One region of the Streptomyces sp. HUAS TT11 genome, then DNA from elsewhere that is predicted to be linked to it. Evidence: riboswitches for the same ligand, from Rfam matches in the RefSeq annotation. Region 1 holds a riboswitch; the other holds the start of a gene.
The links. Region 1 has a riboswitch for thiamine pyrophosphate ahead of thiO (glycine oxidase ThiO). Riboswitches for the same ligand answer to the same signal wherever they lie in the genome.

Region 1 (7,169 bases):
CCCGCGCCGGGGGCGTCCGCGGCGGGCGGCGGGTGGCCCGGGCGCAGGCATCTCGAGCCGGCTCGTGCGGTTGATCACCGCCGTCGGGCCCTCACCGACCGGGGCGACGGGAGTGCGCGGGACGACGCTCGTGCGGTCCTGGGCGTTGTCGTGCTCCTGAGTGATCGCCTGCGGAGGCACCGCCTCCAGCTGTTCGGCGGTGAGCGCGCCGCGCGCCTCGCGGACCTGTCCGAGCAGGGACACCGCATCGCCCGGTCGCAGCCGGGGGTCGCGCGCGGTCGCCGAGGCGACCAGATCGTCGAGTTCGACGGACAGACCGGGAACGGCGGCCGACGGCGGCGGCACGTCCTCGTTGAGGTGCTGGTAGAGCACCTGGGCGGGGGAGTCCCCGTAGTGGGGCTTGCCGCCGGTGAGCATTTCGTAGAGGACGACTCCGCACGCGTACACGTCGACCCGGGGGTCGGCCGTGCCGTGCTCGATCTGCTCCGGGGCCAGGTAGGAGACCGTGCCGAGGACGGCGCCCGTCGTGCTGGTGACGGTGTTCACGGCCCGTACAAGGCCGAAGTCGGCCACCTTGACCCGGCCGTCGTCCCCTATGAGGACGTTCTCCGGCTTCATGTCGCGATGCACGAAGCCGGCGCGGTGGGCGGCGCCCAGGGCGGCGAGCACCGGCTCGAGGATGTCCAGGGCGGCGCGCGGTTGCAGCGCGCCGCGCTCGCGCAGCACGTCGCGCAGGGTGCAGCCGGCGACGTACTCCATGGCCAGGTAGACATAGGACCCGTCGGAGCCCTGGTCGAAGACCTGGACCACGTTCGGGTGCGCGAGGCGCGCGACCGACTTGGCCTCGCGTATGAAGCGCTCGACGAACGAGCCGTCGGCCGCCAGCGCCGGATGCATCACCTTCAGCGCCAGGACGCGGTCGAGGCGGGTGTCCACGGCCCGGTAGACCGTGGCCATCCCGCCGACCGCGATACGGGCGTCGATGCGGTAGCGGCCGTCGAGCACATGCCCGACGAGAGGGTCCTGAAGGGTCGTATCCACGCAGGTGAGTCTACGAGGGCATAACGACCCGCCCGGCAGTTACGGCCGAGCCGGGGTGCGACTGCAGCCGACCTGTGACGCGCACCGCACCCGTACGGGGCCGCGGCCGCCGGTCTTCAGAAGGCAGGCCGCTCCGGGTCCAGACGGGCGACGCCCTCCGTGGGGGACGACGCCTGAGCGAAGTGCCGGCGGGGGATGCGGCCCGCCCTGAGCGCGAGCCGGCCCGCGTCCACCGCATGCCGCATCGCCTCCGCCATCAGCACCGGTTCCTGGGCCCGGGTGACCGCCGAGGCGAGCATCACACCCGCGCACCCCAGCTCCATCGCGAGCGCCACGTCCGACGCCGTGCCCGCTCCCGCGTCCAGGACGACCGGCACACGCGCGTGTTCCACGATCAGCTGGAAGTTGTGCGGGTTGCGGATGCCGAGCCCGGATCCGATCGGCGAGCCGAGCGGCATGATCGCCGAGCAGCCGACGTCCTCCAGCTTCCGGGCGAGGACGGGGTCGTCGTTGGTGTACGGCAGCACCGTGAAACCGTCGTCGACCAGCGTCTCGGCGGCGTCCAGCAGCTCGATGGGGTCGGGCAGCAGGGTCCGTTCGTCGGCGATGACCTCCAGTTTGACGAGGTCCGTGCCGAGCGCCTCACGGGCGAGACGGGCGGTGAGCACGGCCTCGCCCGCGGTGAAGCACCCCGCGGTGTTGGGCAGCACCCGGATGCCCAGCTTCTCGAGCACGGAGAGCACCGAGCCGTGCACCGAGGCGTCGACGCGCCGCATGGCGACCGTCGTCAGCTGCGTGCCGGACGCCACCAGCGCCCGCTCGAGCACATCCAGGCTCGGCGCACCGCCGGTGCCCATGATCAGCCGGGACGAGTAGGTCGTACCACCGAGGACGAAGGGGTCGTCGGCCATGGTCAGCCTCCTTGGACGGCGGTGAGGATCTCGACGCGGTCCCCCTCGCGGAGCTGCGTCGAGGGCCACTGCGTGCGCGGGACGACGGTTTCGTTGAGGGCGGCGGCCACGCCCGACGGGGCCGTGGTCAGGATCCGGACCACGGCGTCGAGCGCGGTGTCGGGGGCGATCCGGTGGGACTCGCCGTTGACCGAGATGTTCATGCGGGCTGCTCCGTGAGTGCCGCGGCGAACCGCGTGGGGGTGAAGGGGCGGGCTTCGTCGGGGAGCTCGCCCGTGGTCAGGACGTGGGCCATGACGTCGCCGGTGACGGGGGTGAGCAGGACGCCGTTGCGATAGTGCCCGGTGGCCAGCAGCAGGCCGTCCAGCCGGGTGGGCCCGAGCAGCGGCGCGTTGTCCGGGGAACCCGGACGCAGACCGGCACGGGTCTCGGTGAGTGGCAGCTCGGTGATGCCGGGGACCAGCTCGTGCGCGTCCCGCAGCAGTTCGTAGACGCCGCCCGCGGTGACCGTCGTGTCCCAGCCCAGCTCCTCGCTGGTGGCGCCGACGACCAGCTCCCCGTTCTCGCGCGGCACCAGGTAGACGTGGCTGCCGCGGACGACGGCACGCACGGTACGGCTCAGGAACGGCGCGTACCGCTCGGGCACGGTCAGCCGCAGCACCTGGCCCTTCACCGGCCGTACGGGTGGCAGGACCTCGTCCGGGACACCCGCGAGCCGTCCGCTCAGGCTGCCCGCGGCGAGGACCACCTGCCCGGCGGAGAGGTCGTCCCCGCCGGAGGTCCGGACGCCTGCGGCGCGGTCGTGCACCACCGTCAGCCGTTCGGCCCACGTCCGGTGGAAGACGACCCCGGCCCGTTCGCACGCGACGACCAGGGCCGCCGCCAGCCGGCGCGGGTCGATCTGGTGGTCTCCGTCCACCCTCAGGCCGCCGCGCACACCGGGCGCGAGCATCGGCTCCAGGCGGCGGCACTCGCGTCCGTTCAGCCACTCCGCCGCGAGGCCGGACCGCTGCTGCAGTGCGTGCAGTTCCCGCAGGTGGGCACGGTCGTCGGCATCCAGCGCGACCGCCAGCGTGCCGCACCGGCGGTAGCCGAGGTCCCGGCCGGACGCCTCGGCGAGCTCGTCGGCGAAGTCGGGGTAGCGACGGGCGGACTCGAGGTTGAGGCCGAGCAGCGTCTGCTCCCCGTAGTGCAGTTCGGTGACGGCGGCGAGCATCCCGGCGGCCACCTGGGCGGCACCACCGCCGGGCTCGGGATCCACCACGGTGATGGAGAGCCCGTGCCGGGCCGCCCGCCAGGCGGTCACCAGCCCGATGATTCCGCCCCCGACCACGAGGACGTCCGATGTGGGTGCAGGAGACATGGGCGTCACGCCCCCTCCCTTCGCCGGCATGACCCGGATCAGGTTCGTACGGTCGGAGGCCGCCAGCCTCCCTCTCAGCCCGGTGCGTCCGGGCTCCCGCGAGTGCTTTACGTCGGCCACCCTATCCGCTGCCCTTTGCCTCGGTAAGGGAGCCTCCGCACACGGCCCCGTCGCTCGAAGGACCGGCCTTCGCCCGCGTGATGGCGAGGACCGTCGCGCTGGTTCCGGCCATGGTGTCGATGCGCCCGCGTTCGATCGGCAGGAAGGCCCGGCGGGTGGCGACGGCCACCACGGCGGAGCCAATGATCATCGGGGGGCCGCACGCCAGGGCGACCACGAGCGGGAGCGCAACCAGGATCGCAGGGATGTGCACGGGGGTGCCGACTTCCAGGCCGACCACGAGGGCGTACAGCAGGACGGCGGTCGCCGGGGCGGCGGTGCGGGCGGCCCGTGGCGTTCTCGGGCTGACGTCACTGGTGCGTGTCGGCACTTGTCCGGGCGTTGGGCGTCTCCCGTATCCAGTCGTCCGCGGGCCGAGGTGGCTGGTCCGGAGTCAGTCTGCGGGGTCGGGGATCGAGTCGTCGGGCCCTGACCGGGCGTCGCCGCGTGCCGTGAGCAGGCGTGGGAGGGCGGCGAAGTGGCTCCGGCCGGCGAATCGACGAGCGACAGGCCGGCGCCCGCTCAGTACGCCCGAACGGGGTCGTCCGTGGGCCGTCCGGGGGTGGCCGGCGATTCCGGGTGACGGCGGGCGACGAGCAGTACGGCGCTGGTCACGCGGGTATGACGCAACGCCTTTGCGGGTAGGCGATAGCTTTCACGAGACTATGGTGATCAAGTGAGCGAGCAGACGCAGGCGCGGAGCGATTCGGCACGGCGGGTGGTCGTCGTGGGCGCGGGCATGGCAGGGGTGCAGACCGCGGTCGCCCTGCGGGAACAGGGCTTCGGGGGCCGGGTGACGCTGATCGGCGCGGAACCCCATCCGCCGTACGACAGACCGCCGTTGTCCAAGGCCGTGCTGCTCGGAAAGGCCGAGGGCTCCGCCTTCGACGTCGACTTCGAGGCCCTGGACATCGAGTTGCGGCTGGGCTGCGAAGTGTTCGGCGTCCGCCCCGACGACCAGGAGCTGGACACCACCGAGGGTCCCGTGCCGTACGACGTCCTGGTCCTCGCGACCGGCGCGGAGCCGATCCGGCTGCCCGGCACGGAGGGGGTGCCGGGGGTGCATCTGCTGCGCACGCTGGACGACGCCGAGCGGCTGCGGCCGGTCCTCGCCGAGCAGCACGACGTCGTGGTCGTGGGTGCCGGCTGGATCGGCGCGGAGTTCGCCACCGCCGCGCGCGAGGCGGGCTGCGCGGTCACGGTGGTGGAGGCCGCCGACCGGCCGCTCGCCGGGGCGCTGCCCGAGGACGTGGCCGCGCCGATGACGGCCTGGTACGCGGACAGCGGCGCCGAGCTGCGCATCCACGCGCGCGTGGAGCGCATCGAGCCGGGGGCCGTGGTGCTCGACGACGGTTCGCGGGTGCCCGCGGGCGCGGTGGTCGTGGGCATCGGGGCCCGACCGGCGACGCGATGGCTCGCCGAGTCGGGCATCGCCCTCGGGGTCCACGGCGAGGTACTGGCCGACGACCATCTGCGTACCTCGCTGCCCGACGTGTACGCGGTCGGCGACTGCGCATCCTTCCCGTCGGGGCGCTACGAGGAGCGTCTGCTGGTCCATCACTGGGACAACGCCCTCCAGGGCCCGCGCACGGTGGCCGCGAACATCATCGGGGAGACGCCGATGGCGTACGACCCGGTGCCGTACTTCTGGTCCGAGCAGTTCGGCCGTTTCGTGCAGTACGTGGGCCATCACGCGGCCGCCGACACGACGGTGTGGCGCGGCGACCCCGAGGGCGCGGCCTGGGCGGTCTGCTGGCTGCGCGGGGGACGCCTGGTCGGTCTCCTGGCCGTGGGCCGCCCCCGGGACCTGGCCCAGGGCCGCCGTCTGATCGAGGCGGGCACCCCGATGGATCCCGGACTCCTGTCCGACCCGTCGCGCCCGCTGAAGGAGGCGACGGCGTGACCGCGTCCGGCGGCCCCTGCGAAGCCCCAGGTGAGAGCGCTTCCGTATCCACCGCAGGAGGCAACCGTGCCCCCGGTGGAGGCGCCCCGCTTTCCGACTGTCGGTCCGGGATGGCACGCTTGATCCCGTGACCGAGATTGACGCAAAGATCGATGCTCTCGTCCCTGCCTGGCTCACCCTCCCCGACATCGCCGAATCGCTCGGCGTCGAGGTGACCCGGGTACGGCAGCTGGTCAAGGAGGGCCAGCTCATCGCCGTACGCCGAGGTGAGAACCGTGCACTGCACGTCCCCGCCGCCTTCATCGACGGGGACAAGGTCGTCAAGGGCCTGTCCGGCACCTTGACGCTGCTGCGGGACGACGGCTTCACGGTCGAAGAGATGATCGAGTGGCTCTTCACCCCGGACCCGACCCTGCCCGGCACCCCCGCGCAGGCTCTGAGCGAGAATCGCGGCACGGAGGTGAAGCGCCGCGCGCAGGCGCTCGCCGTCTGACCCGATCCGAGAACAACCGTCCGGCGTACGGGCCGCGGTCCCCGGGCCACGGCCCCTGGGCGACCGTGCCCGCCGCGGCCCGTACGCCACCGACCACGGGGGGACCCCACCGTGCCCGACACAGGCCGCACCGCCCGGCTCGCCGACGCCCGCGTCTACCTGTGCACGGACGCCCGCAAGCCGCAGGGCGACCTCGTCGAGTTCCTCGACGCGGTCCTCTCCGGCGGCGTCGACATCGTGCAGCTGCGGGACAAGGGCATGGAGGCAGCGGAGGAGCTCGAGCACCTCCGGGTCTTCGCCGACGCCTGCTCCCGCCACGGCAAACTGCTCGCGGTGAACGACCGCGCGGACGTCGCGCACGCCGCCGCGTCCGACGTCCTGCACCTCGGCCAGGGCGACCTCCCCGTACCCTCGGCCCGCGCCCTCCTCGGCGACGACGTCCTCATCGGGCGCTCCACGCACAGCGAGGCGGAGGCCGAGGCCGCCGCCGTGCAGGAGGGCGTGGACTACTTCTGCACCGGACCCTGCTGGCCGACCCCCACCAAGCCCGGCCGCCCCGCCCCCGGACTCGGCCTGGTCCGGCACACGGCCGCCCTCGGTACCGAGCGCCCCTGGTTCGCCATCGGCGGTATCGACCTGGACAACCTGGACGAGGTCCTGGAAGCGGGGGCCCGCCGGGTGGTCGTGGTCCGTGCCATCACCGAGGCGGGCGACCCGGGCGCGGCGGCGTCGGAGTTCGCGAAGCGGCTGCGCACCGTGTGACGCGGCCGGTCTGTCCGAAGGGTGGACAACAAGTCGACAATTCGGGCAAATTTCCAGCTTTCCGTTGGGGGACCGCCGCTCCCTGGCTAACCTGCGACTATGGCCCTTGGAACCCCGTCCACGAGGACTGATCGCGCGCGGACAGTGCGCGAGATCCTCGCCACCGGCAAGACGACGTACTCCTTCGAGTTCTCGGCGCCGAAGACCCCCAAGGGTGAGCGGAACCTGTGGAGCGCGCTGCGGAGGGTCGAGGCGGTCGCCCCGGACTTCGTCTCCGTCACGTACGGTGCCGGCGGTTCCACCCGCGCGGGCACCGTCAAGGAGACCCAGCAGATCGTCGCCGACACGACACTCACCCCGGTCGCCCACCTCACCGCGGTCAACCACTCCGTCGCGGAACTGCGCAACATCATCGGCCAGTACGCGGACGCCGGTATCCGCAACATGCTCGCCGTCCGCGGCGACCCGCCCGGCGACCCGATGGGCGACTGGGTGGCGCACCCGAGCGGCCTGACCTACGCGGCCGAACTCGTCCAT
Region 2 (7,169 bases), 5.1 Mb from region 1:
GAAGACGACGATGTTGGTGCCCCAGATGCCGGCCGCGACCAGGAGCAGTGAGCTGGCGGAACGTTCCTCGTGCCCGGTGAGCAGGGCGGTGAGGAGCAGCACCAGTGACCAGGCGTTGGCCAGGCTGGCGAGCGCCGCGAGAGCCAGGGACGCGCTGCGGAGCGGAACCGACTCGCGATTGATCCTGCCCGGATTGCTGAGCAGAAGCACCGCGAGGAAGACGCCCTCCACGGCGGGCAGCAGCCAGTGAGGGTGGAGAGTCAGCTTTCGGGGCTCCGCGAGTTGGGCGGCGATGATGAGCGCCAGAACCGCGGCGACCTGCCAGCGGTGCTCACCGTCGGTCGGCCGCCGCCACGCGGGGACCTTGGCCTTCTGCGGTGCATCAGTCATGCGGGTAAGTGTCGTACGGCGTCGGGGCGGCTCCTTCGCAGGGGGAGCGGCGGGCGCGTCCGTACCGACGGCGGCGTCCGGAGCGCCGGGCTCCCCGAACGGGGAGCCCGGCGCACGGTTCAGCCCTGCGTCTCGGCGCGGTCGGTCGTGCCCCAGAGCGTGTGGAAGCTGCCCTCGCGATCGACCCGCCGGTAGGTGTGCGCGCCGAAGTAGTCGCGCTGGCCCTGGGTGAGGGCGGCCGGCAGGCGTTCGGCGCGCAGGGAGTCGTAGTACGAGAGGGCGGCGGAGAACGCGGGCACCGGCACACCCCTGCGGGCCGCCGTGGCGACCACCTCGCGCCAGGGCACCTGGGCGTCCCCGATCTCGGCCGCGAACCCCGCGTCGGACAGCAGGCTGACCAGACCCGGATCGGCGGCACAGGCGGCCCGGATGCGGTCGAGGAAGGCGGCGCGGATGATGCAGCCGCCGCGCCAGATCCTGGCGACCGCGCCGAGGTCGATCTCCCAGCCGTACTCCGCGGCGGCGTCCAGGATCATCTTCCAGCCCTGGTCGTAGGCGATCAGCTTCGAGGCGTAGAGGGCCTGTTCCACCTGCGCGGTGAAGCGCTCGGCCTCGTACCGGGTGAGGTCCCACCGCGTGCCGCCCGGCAGCCCGCGGTAGGCGTGGCGCAGCGCGGACTGCCCGGAGGCGGCGCGGGCGAAGGTGGCCTGGGCGATGGCGGTGACGGGGGAGCCCAGGTCCAGAGCGGTCTGCACGGTCCAGCGCCCGGTTCCCTTCTGCCCGGCGGCGTCGGCGACGACGTCCACGAACGGCTCGCCGGTCGAGGCGTCCACGTGGGCGAGCACCTCCGCCGTGATCTCGATCAGATACGAGTCCAGGCGCCCCTTGTTCCACTGGCGGAAGATGCCGGCGATCTCGGCGGGGGAGTAGCCCGCCACCTGGCGCAGCAGGTCGTAGGCCTCACCGATCACCTGCATGTCCGCGTATTCGATGCCGTTGTGCACCATCTTCACGAAGTGCCCGGCGCCGTCGGTGCCGATGTGCGTCGTGCACGGCTCGCCGTCGACCTCGGCACTGATCTTCTCGAACATCGGCCCCAGCGAGGCATACGACTCCGGGGAACCGCCGGGCATGATGCTCGGTCCGTGCAGGGCGCCCTCCTCGCCGCCGGAGACACCCGCGCCGACGAAGTGGATGCCCCGATCGCGCAGCGACCGCTCCCGGCGCCGGGTGTCGGAGAAGTGCGCGTTGCCACCGTCGATGATCATGTCGCCGGGCTCCAGGAGCGGCGCGAACTCCTCGATCACGGCATCGGTCGCGTCGCCCGCCTGCACCATGATCATCAAGCGGCGCGGACGCTCCAGCGCCGCCACGAACTCCTCGGCCGTCCCGGCGGCCACGAACGCGCCCTCGTGCCCGAACTCCTCGACCAGCGCCTTGGTCCGGGTCGGGGTGCGGTTGTGCACGGCCACGGTGTACCCGTTCCGCGCGAAGTTCCGGGCCAGGTTGCGGCCCATCACCGCGAGCCCGGTGACGCCGATCTGCGCGGTCGCCTGCATGCTGTGCTCCTTGGGTCCGGATCCACCGCCCGTGTCCTTCCCGGGTGCGGCGGACCTCGCTCGGTGCGGCTCGTACCGCTGTCGCGATCAGGTACGGACGGCGGGGCGGGAGTTGCTCACCGCGGGCCGCGGGATCTCGGCGCGCCACCGGAGCGCGTGCCGGTGGCGCCCGCCCGACCGAGCGAGGCCGGCCCGGTCAGGCACCGAGGACGTGGAGGGAGACCCAGAGCGCCGCCACCGCGCCCACCAGCGCGGTCGGCACGGCGATCGCTCCGAGCCCGGTGAACTCCTTGAGGTCGACGGCGTGCTCGTGCTGGTGGACGATACGCCGCCACAGCAGAGTGGCCAGGGAGCCGGCGTAGGTGAGGTTGGGGCCGATGTTCACGCCGAGCAGGACGGCGAGGACCGCACCCGGACCCGACGGGACGGTCAGCGGCAGCAGGACCAGGACCGCCGGCAGATTGTTGATCAGATTGGCCAGTACGGCGGCCAGGGCGGCGATGCCCAGCAGTGCGGGCAGGCCGGTCCCGTCGGGGAGCACCCGGCCGAGTGCGTCGGCGAGCCCGTTGTCGACCACCGCGCGCACCACCACACCGAGCGCCAGCACGAACGCCAGGAAGGAAGGTGCCGCCGCCCGCACCACGGTGAGGGGGGTGGCCCGGCGCCGGACGAGCGCCCGCACGGCCAGTACCAGCGCTCCGGCCAGCGCCGACCAGGCGGGGTCGATGCCGAAGGCGGACGCGATCACGAACCCTGCGAGCGTGCAGGCCACGGTCAACAGGGCGAACAGGGGGAGCGGGGGCGGCTCGTCCCGGACCGGTGCCGCGGCTCCGGCGTCGAGGTCCCGATGGAAGAACCTGCGGAAGACGACGTACTCGGCGGTGACGGCGACCAGCCACGGCAGGGCCATCAGAGCGGCGAACCGCGTGAAGCTCAGCCCCGAGGCGCCGAACGCGAGCAGGTTGGTGAGATTGGAGACCGGCAGCAGCAGCGAGGCGGTGTTCGACAGATGGGTGCAGGCGTAGAGGTGGGGTTTGGGACGGGCACCCATATGGGCCGCCGTGGCGAACACGACCGGGGTGAGCAGCACGACCGTGGCGTCCAGGCTGAGCACGGCGGTGATCACCGAGGCGAGGGTGAACACCGCGGTCAGCAGGCGACCGGGCCGGCCGGCCGCCCAGCGCGCCATCCAGGCGCCGCACGCCCGGAACAGCCCCTCCACGTCGCAGAAGTGGGCCAGTACCAGCACCGCCGCCAGAAAGCCGACCACGGGCCCGAGCCGCTGGGCCTCGGCCCCCGCATGAGCCGGGGAGATGGCGCCGGCCGCGATCGCGATCCCGGCTGCCGGAACCGCGACGACGGCCTCCGGCAGCCCGAAGGGACGCACCACGGCGCCGGCCAGTACGGCGACGAGCAGAACGATGGAGAGGGCCTCGGCGAGCGGGGTGTTCAGAGTGCGGTCCTTCCGGTACGGATTCGGCGGTGCCCTTCCATCACACCAGGTCGGACGGCATCGCTCGACGCGCAGCGCCCCGGACGACGGTGCGGCGTCGCCGTCACCCACCCGCCCGCAGTCGCCAACCGTGGTCCACCGGCCCGATGCCGGCCCCCAGGGCGAAGCCCGCCGCGATGGCCTCGGTGACGTACTCCTTGGCCTGCCGCACGGCCTGCGGCACCTCGAGACCCTGGGCGAGCCCCACCGCGACCGCGGAGGCGAGGGTGCAGCCCGTGCCGTGGGTGTGCCGGTTGTCGTGGCGCGGGGCGCGCAGCCAGTGCTCCTCGCGGCCGTCGGTCAGCAGGTCGACGGCCGCACCGGGCAGATGCCCGCCCTTCACGAGCACCCACCGGGGCCCGTACGAGAGCAGTTCCGCGGACGCGCGGCGCATGCCCTCCTCGTCGGTCACCGCGATGCCGGTCAGCTCCGCGACCTCGTCCAGGTTCGGCGTGGTCACCGTCGCGCGCGGCAGCAGCCTGGTCCGCACCGCGTCCAGCGCGTCGTCGGCGAGCAGCCGGTCCCCGTGCTTGGAGACGCTCACCGGGTCCACCACGACCGGAACCCCCACGTCCGCAAGCAGTTCGGCCACCACCGTGACCAGCCGGGGCGAGGCGAGCATGCCGGTCTTCACCGCCTGGACGCCGATGTCGTCGACCACGCTGCGGTACTGGGCGCGCACCGCCTCCACCGGCAGTTCCCAGGCGCCCTGCACGCCGACGGAGTTCTGCGCGGTGACCGCGGTGACCACGCTCATGCCGTGGGCGCCCAGCGCCAGCATGGTCTTGAGATCGGCCTGGATCCCGGCTCCGCCCCCGGAGTCGGAGCCGGCGATGGTCAGGACGCGCGGCGGGGCGGTCATGCGCGGCCCTCCTCTCGGACGCGCAGCGGGGCGTACACCGCGAGGGCCACCAGGAACGCCACGTAGTACGAGACGTCGGCGCCGTGCAGCGCACGGGCCACCGGACCCGCATACAGGCCCGTGTCCATGAACGGCACCGCGGCGGCGAAGGCGCCGGCGAAGGCGAGCAGCGGCGGCCACACCGACCGCGGCCGGGCCGTCTCGGCGGCGAGGTCGGTCACTCGGCCGCGCCGCACGAGCCAGTCGACGACCACGATCGCCACGAACCCGGGGATCCAGTAGCCGACGAACAGCAGCACGTTCTGGAAGCGGGCGGTGGTGTCGGCCGCGTGCATCCACAGCACCAGCGGGAATCCGAGAGCGGCGGCAAGGGCGGCCGCCACCGGGCGCGGTATGCGCAGGCCGATGGTCTGCAGTGCCAGTGAGCCGCTGTAGTCGTTCATGGCGTTGCTGCACAGGGCCGCCAGCGCCACCGCGAGCAGTCCGAACGCGCCCGGCGCGCCTCCGCCGAGCAACTGCTCCACCCCGGCGGCCGTCTGGTCGGTGAGCGCCGAGGCGCCCCACAGACCGAGGACCTGCACGGCCATGAACGACACGACCAGACCGAGCAGCGTGTACCAGAACATCCGGGTCCGGGACGTGGTGCGCGGCAGATATCGGCTGAAGTCGCTGGCGTACGGGGCCCAGGACAGGGTCAGACTCAGGGCGATGGTGCTGGTCAGTACGAACGCGCCCGCCCGGTCCGCACCGTGTGCACTGCCCGACAGGGCGGGGTGGACGCCCGACGGCATCCGTACGGCGATCAGTGCGAAGGCGGCCGCGAGGACGAAGGTCATGACGATCTGAAGACGGTGGATCGCCTCGTAGCCGAGCACCCCGAGCGCACCCTGCCCCAGCATCATGACCAGCACCCCGAGCCAGAACGGCCAGCCGCACAGGCGTGCAAGCGCGTCCCCGCCGAACAGGCCGATCAGTGCGTCCCAGGCGACCGAGGACAGCCACTGCAGGGCTCCCGGCAGCACCACCGCGCGTCCGAACGCGAGCCGGGCGAGCGGGAGCTGGCCCGCACCGGTGCGGCTTCCCCAGGTGCCGAGGTAGGCCGTGGGGACTGCACCGAGCACCGTGCCCAGTACGACGGCGAGGAGTGCCGTGGTGAAGTCGAGGCCGAGCGTGATGCCGATGGTGCCCGTGAAGACACCCGTCATGGTCAGATTGGGGGCGAACCACACCGTGAACAGCCGGCCCGCGCCGCCGTAGCGATTGCTCTCGGGGACCGGTTCGATGCCGTGTCCCTCGACCCTGAGATCGCCGGGAGCGGTGGGCATCCGCCCGTCGAAGACGGTCCGCCGGCCGTCGGCGGGCAGCCCGCCGGAGACATGCGCCAATGGCATGAAAGACATCCCTCCGCCAGTACGAACTGGTTCAGGTTCAACGGGTGTGATCTCAGCCCGCAGGTGGGGCACCCCGTGTCCGGTACGGCGGCAAGACTAACCCGAGCCGCCGGATGTGCCATACAGAAGGGCCGCCACCGGATGCGGTGGCGGCCGGTCGGAGCCTCGCTGCGTGACGCCGCCGCGGCCCGCCCGTGCGGCGTGCCCCGGGACGGTCCGGACCGCGTACCTGACGAGCGGCCCCCGGCAACGCCCGGGCCGGGGCGCCGGGTTCGGTGTTCGCGGCGGGTTTCGCCCGCGTCCCCGGACCGATGTCCCGGTGGGGCACGGCGGCCTTCGCCGCGACGGTCGCCGAGCCCTCTACCTGTTCTGCTCGAGCGTCACCTGGTCCACCACCTCGCGCATGACCCGGATGTCGTCGTCGGTGAGGTCCATGCGCCGCTTCTGCAGGATGGCGACGACGCGGGGGCCGGTGGGGCCGTCCGCCCGGCCGGGAGTGCCCGTTCCCCGGTCGGCGTCCTGGACCCGCAGCCAGGCCGCGAGTTCCTGGGACGTCATGTTCACCACCCGCTGGAACTCGTCCCACAGCGCGTCCGTCTCCAGGGCGTCGGCCATCGTGAACTCCTCTCGCCCTCGCGGGCACCGTCCGCTCCGTACGTGCTCGTGTCCGTAGGTGTGCCGTCCGCTCAGTCCTCCCGCGGCCGGTTCTCCGCCTCGAACATCCAGTGCTGCTTCTCCAGCTCCGCGGTGAGCCCGATCAGCAGGTCCTGGGTGACCGGGTCCGGTTCGCCGGTCACGTCGATCCGGGTGCGCAGGCGTCCGATCGCCGTCCCGGGCGACTCGACCATCAACCGGACGACGTCGGTGTCGCGCAGCCGGCCGTCCTTCGCGCCCGGCAGGCCTTAGGCGGAGCCGACGGTCTCCGGCCTGCCGTCCGGCGGGACGCCGAGCGCGGCCGCGCGTTCGGCCATGGTGTCCGAGCAGGAGCGCGCCGTGGCCACCACCTCGTCGAGCTGGAGGTGGATCGAACGGAACCTCGGTCCGACGATGTTCCAGTGGGCCTGCTTCGCCATGAGGGAGGGCCCGACCAGGTCGACCAGGGTTTCCTGCAGGGCTTCCCCGGCGACGGCACGTGCGGGTTCGGGCAGGGTGCTGTGCACCACGGTCATCGTGCGCTTCTCCTTGTCACGGGCCGGTTTCTGGACCGGAGCAGCGCGGCGCGTTCCCTCTCGTCGGTGCCTCCCCAGACGCCCGCCGTCTGCCCGGTGTCCAGTGCCCACTCGAGGCAATCGCCGGCCACCGGACAGCGTCGGCACACACGCTTCGCGGCGGCGGCCTCCACCAGAGCCGGTCCCGTTGTGCCGACCGGGAAGAACAAGTCGGGGTCCTCCTCCACACATGCCGCGTGTCGCAACCACTCCATGGGCGCCCGGGTGCCCGAGAGGCAGGGGGTGAAACCCGGTGGGAAGCGGGCG

Region 2: linked by a shared signal. The riboswitch ahead of ACSHXN_RS07240 (purine-cytosine permease family protein) and the one ahead of thiO (glycine oxidase ThiO) in region 1 are both predicted to bind thiamine pyrophosphate.

What each region holds. Positions count from the first base shown of each region.
Region 1 covers NZ_CP196184.1:6,611,163-6,618,331, forward strand. Annotated here, with positions in the region: gene pknB (Stk1 family PASTA domain-containing Ser/Thr kinase) at 1-1,041, opposite strand, end outside; gene ACSHXN_RS29510 (thiazole synthase) at 1,158-1,952, opposite strand; gene thiS (sulfur carrier protein ThiS) at 1,955-2,155, opposite strand; gene thiO (glycine oxidase ThiO) at 2,152-3,315, opposite strand; TPP riboswitch at 3,314-3,425, opposite strand; gene ACSHXN_RS29525 (hypothetical protein) at 3,437-3,805, opposite strand; gene ACSHXN_RS29530 (NAD(P)/FAD-dependent oxidoreductase) at 4,151-5,377, shown strand; gene ACSHXN_RS29535 (Rv2175c family DNA-binding protein) at 5,505-5,870, shown strand; gene thiE (thiamine phosphate synthase) at 5,982-6,632, shown strand; gene metF (methylenetetrahydrofolate reductase [NAD(P)H]) at 6,732-7,169, shown strand, end outside.
Region 2 covers NZ_CP196184.1:1,550,521-1,557,689, reverse strand. Annotated here, with positions in the region: gene ACSHXN_RS07260 (hypothetical protein) at 1-390, opposite strand, end outside; gene gndA (NADP-dependent phosphogluconate dehydrogenase) at 510-1,949, opposite strand; gene ACSHXN_RS07250 (arsenic transporter) at 2,146-3,402, opposite strand; gene thiD (bifunctional hydroxymethylpyrimidine kinase/phosphomethylpyrimidine kinase) at 3,506-4,303, opposite strand; gene ACSHXN_RS07240 (purine-cytosine permease family protein) at 4,300-5,694, opposite strand; TPP riboswitch at 5,686-5,780, opposite strand; partial or broken gene ACSHXN_RS07235 (DUF3140 domain-containing protein) at 6,073-6,309, opposite strand; partial or broken gene ACSHXN_RS07230 (Dps family protein) at 6,381-6,863, opposite strand; gene ACSHXN_RS07225 (WhiB family transcriptional regulator) at 6,860-7,117, opposite strand.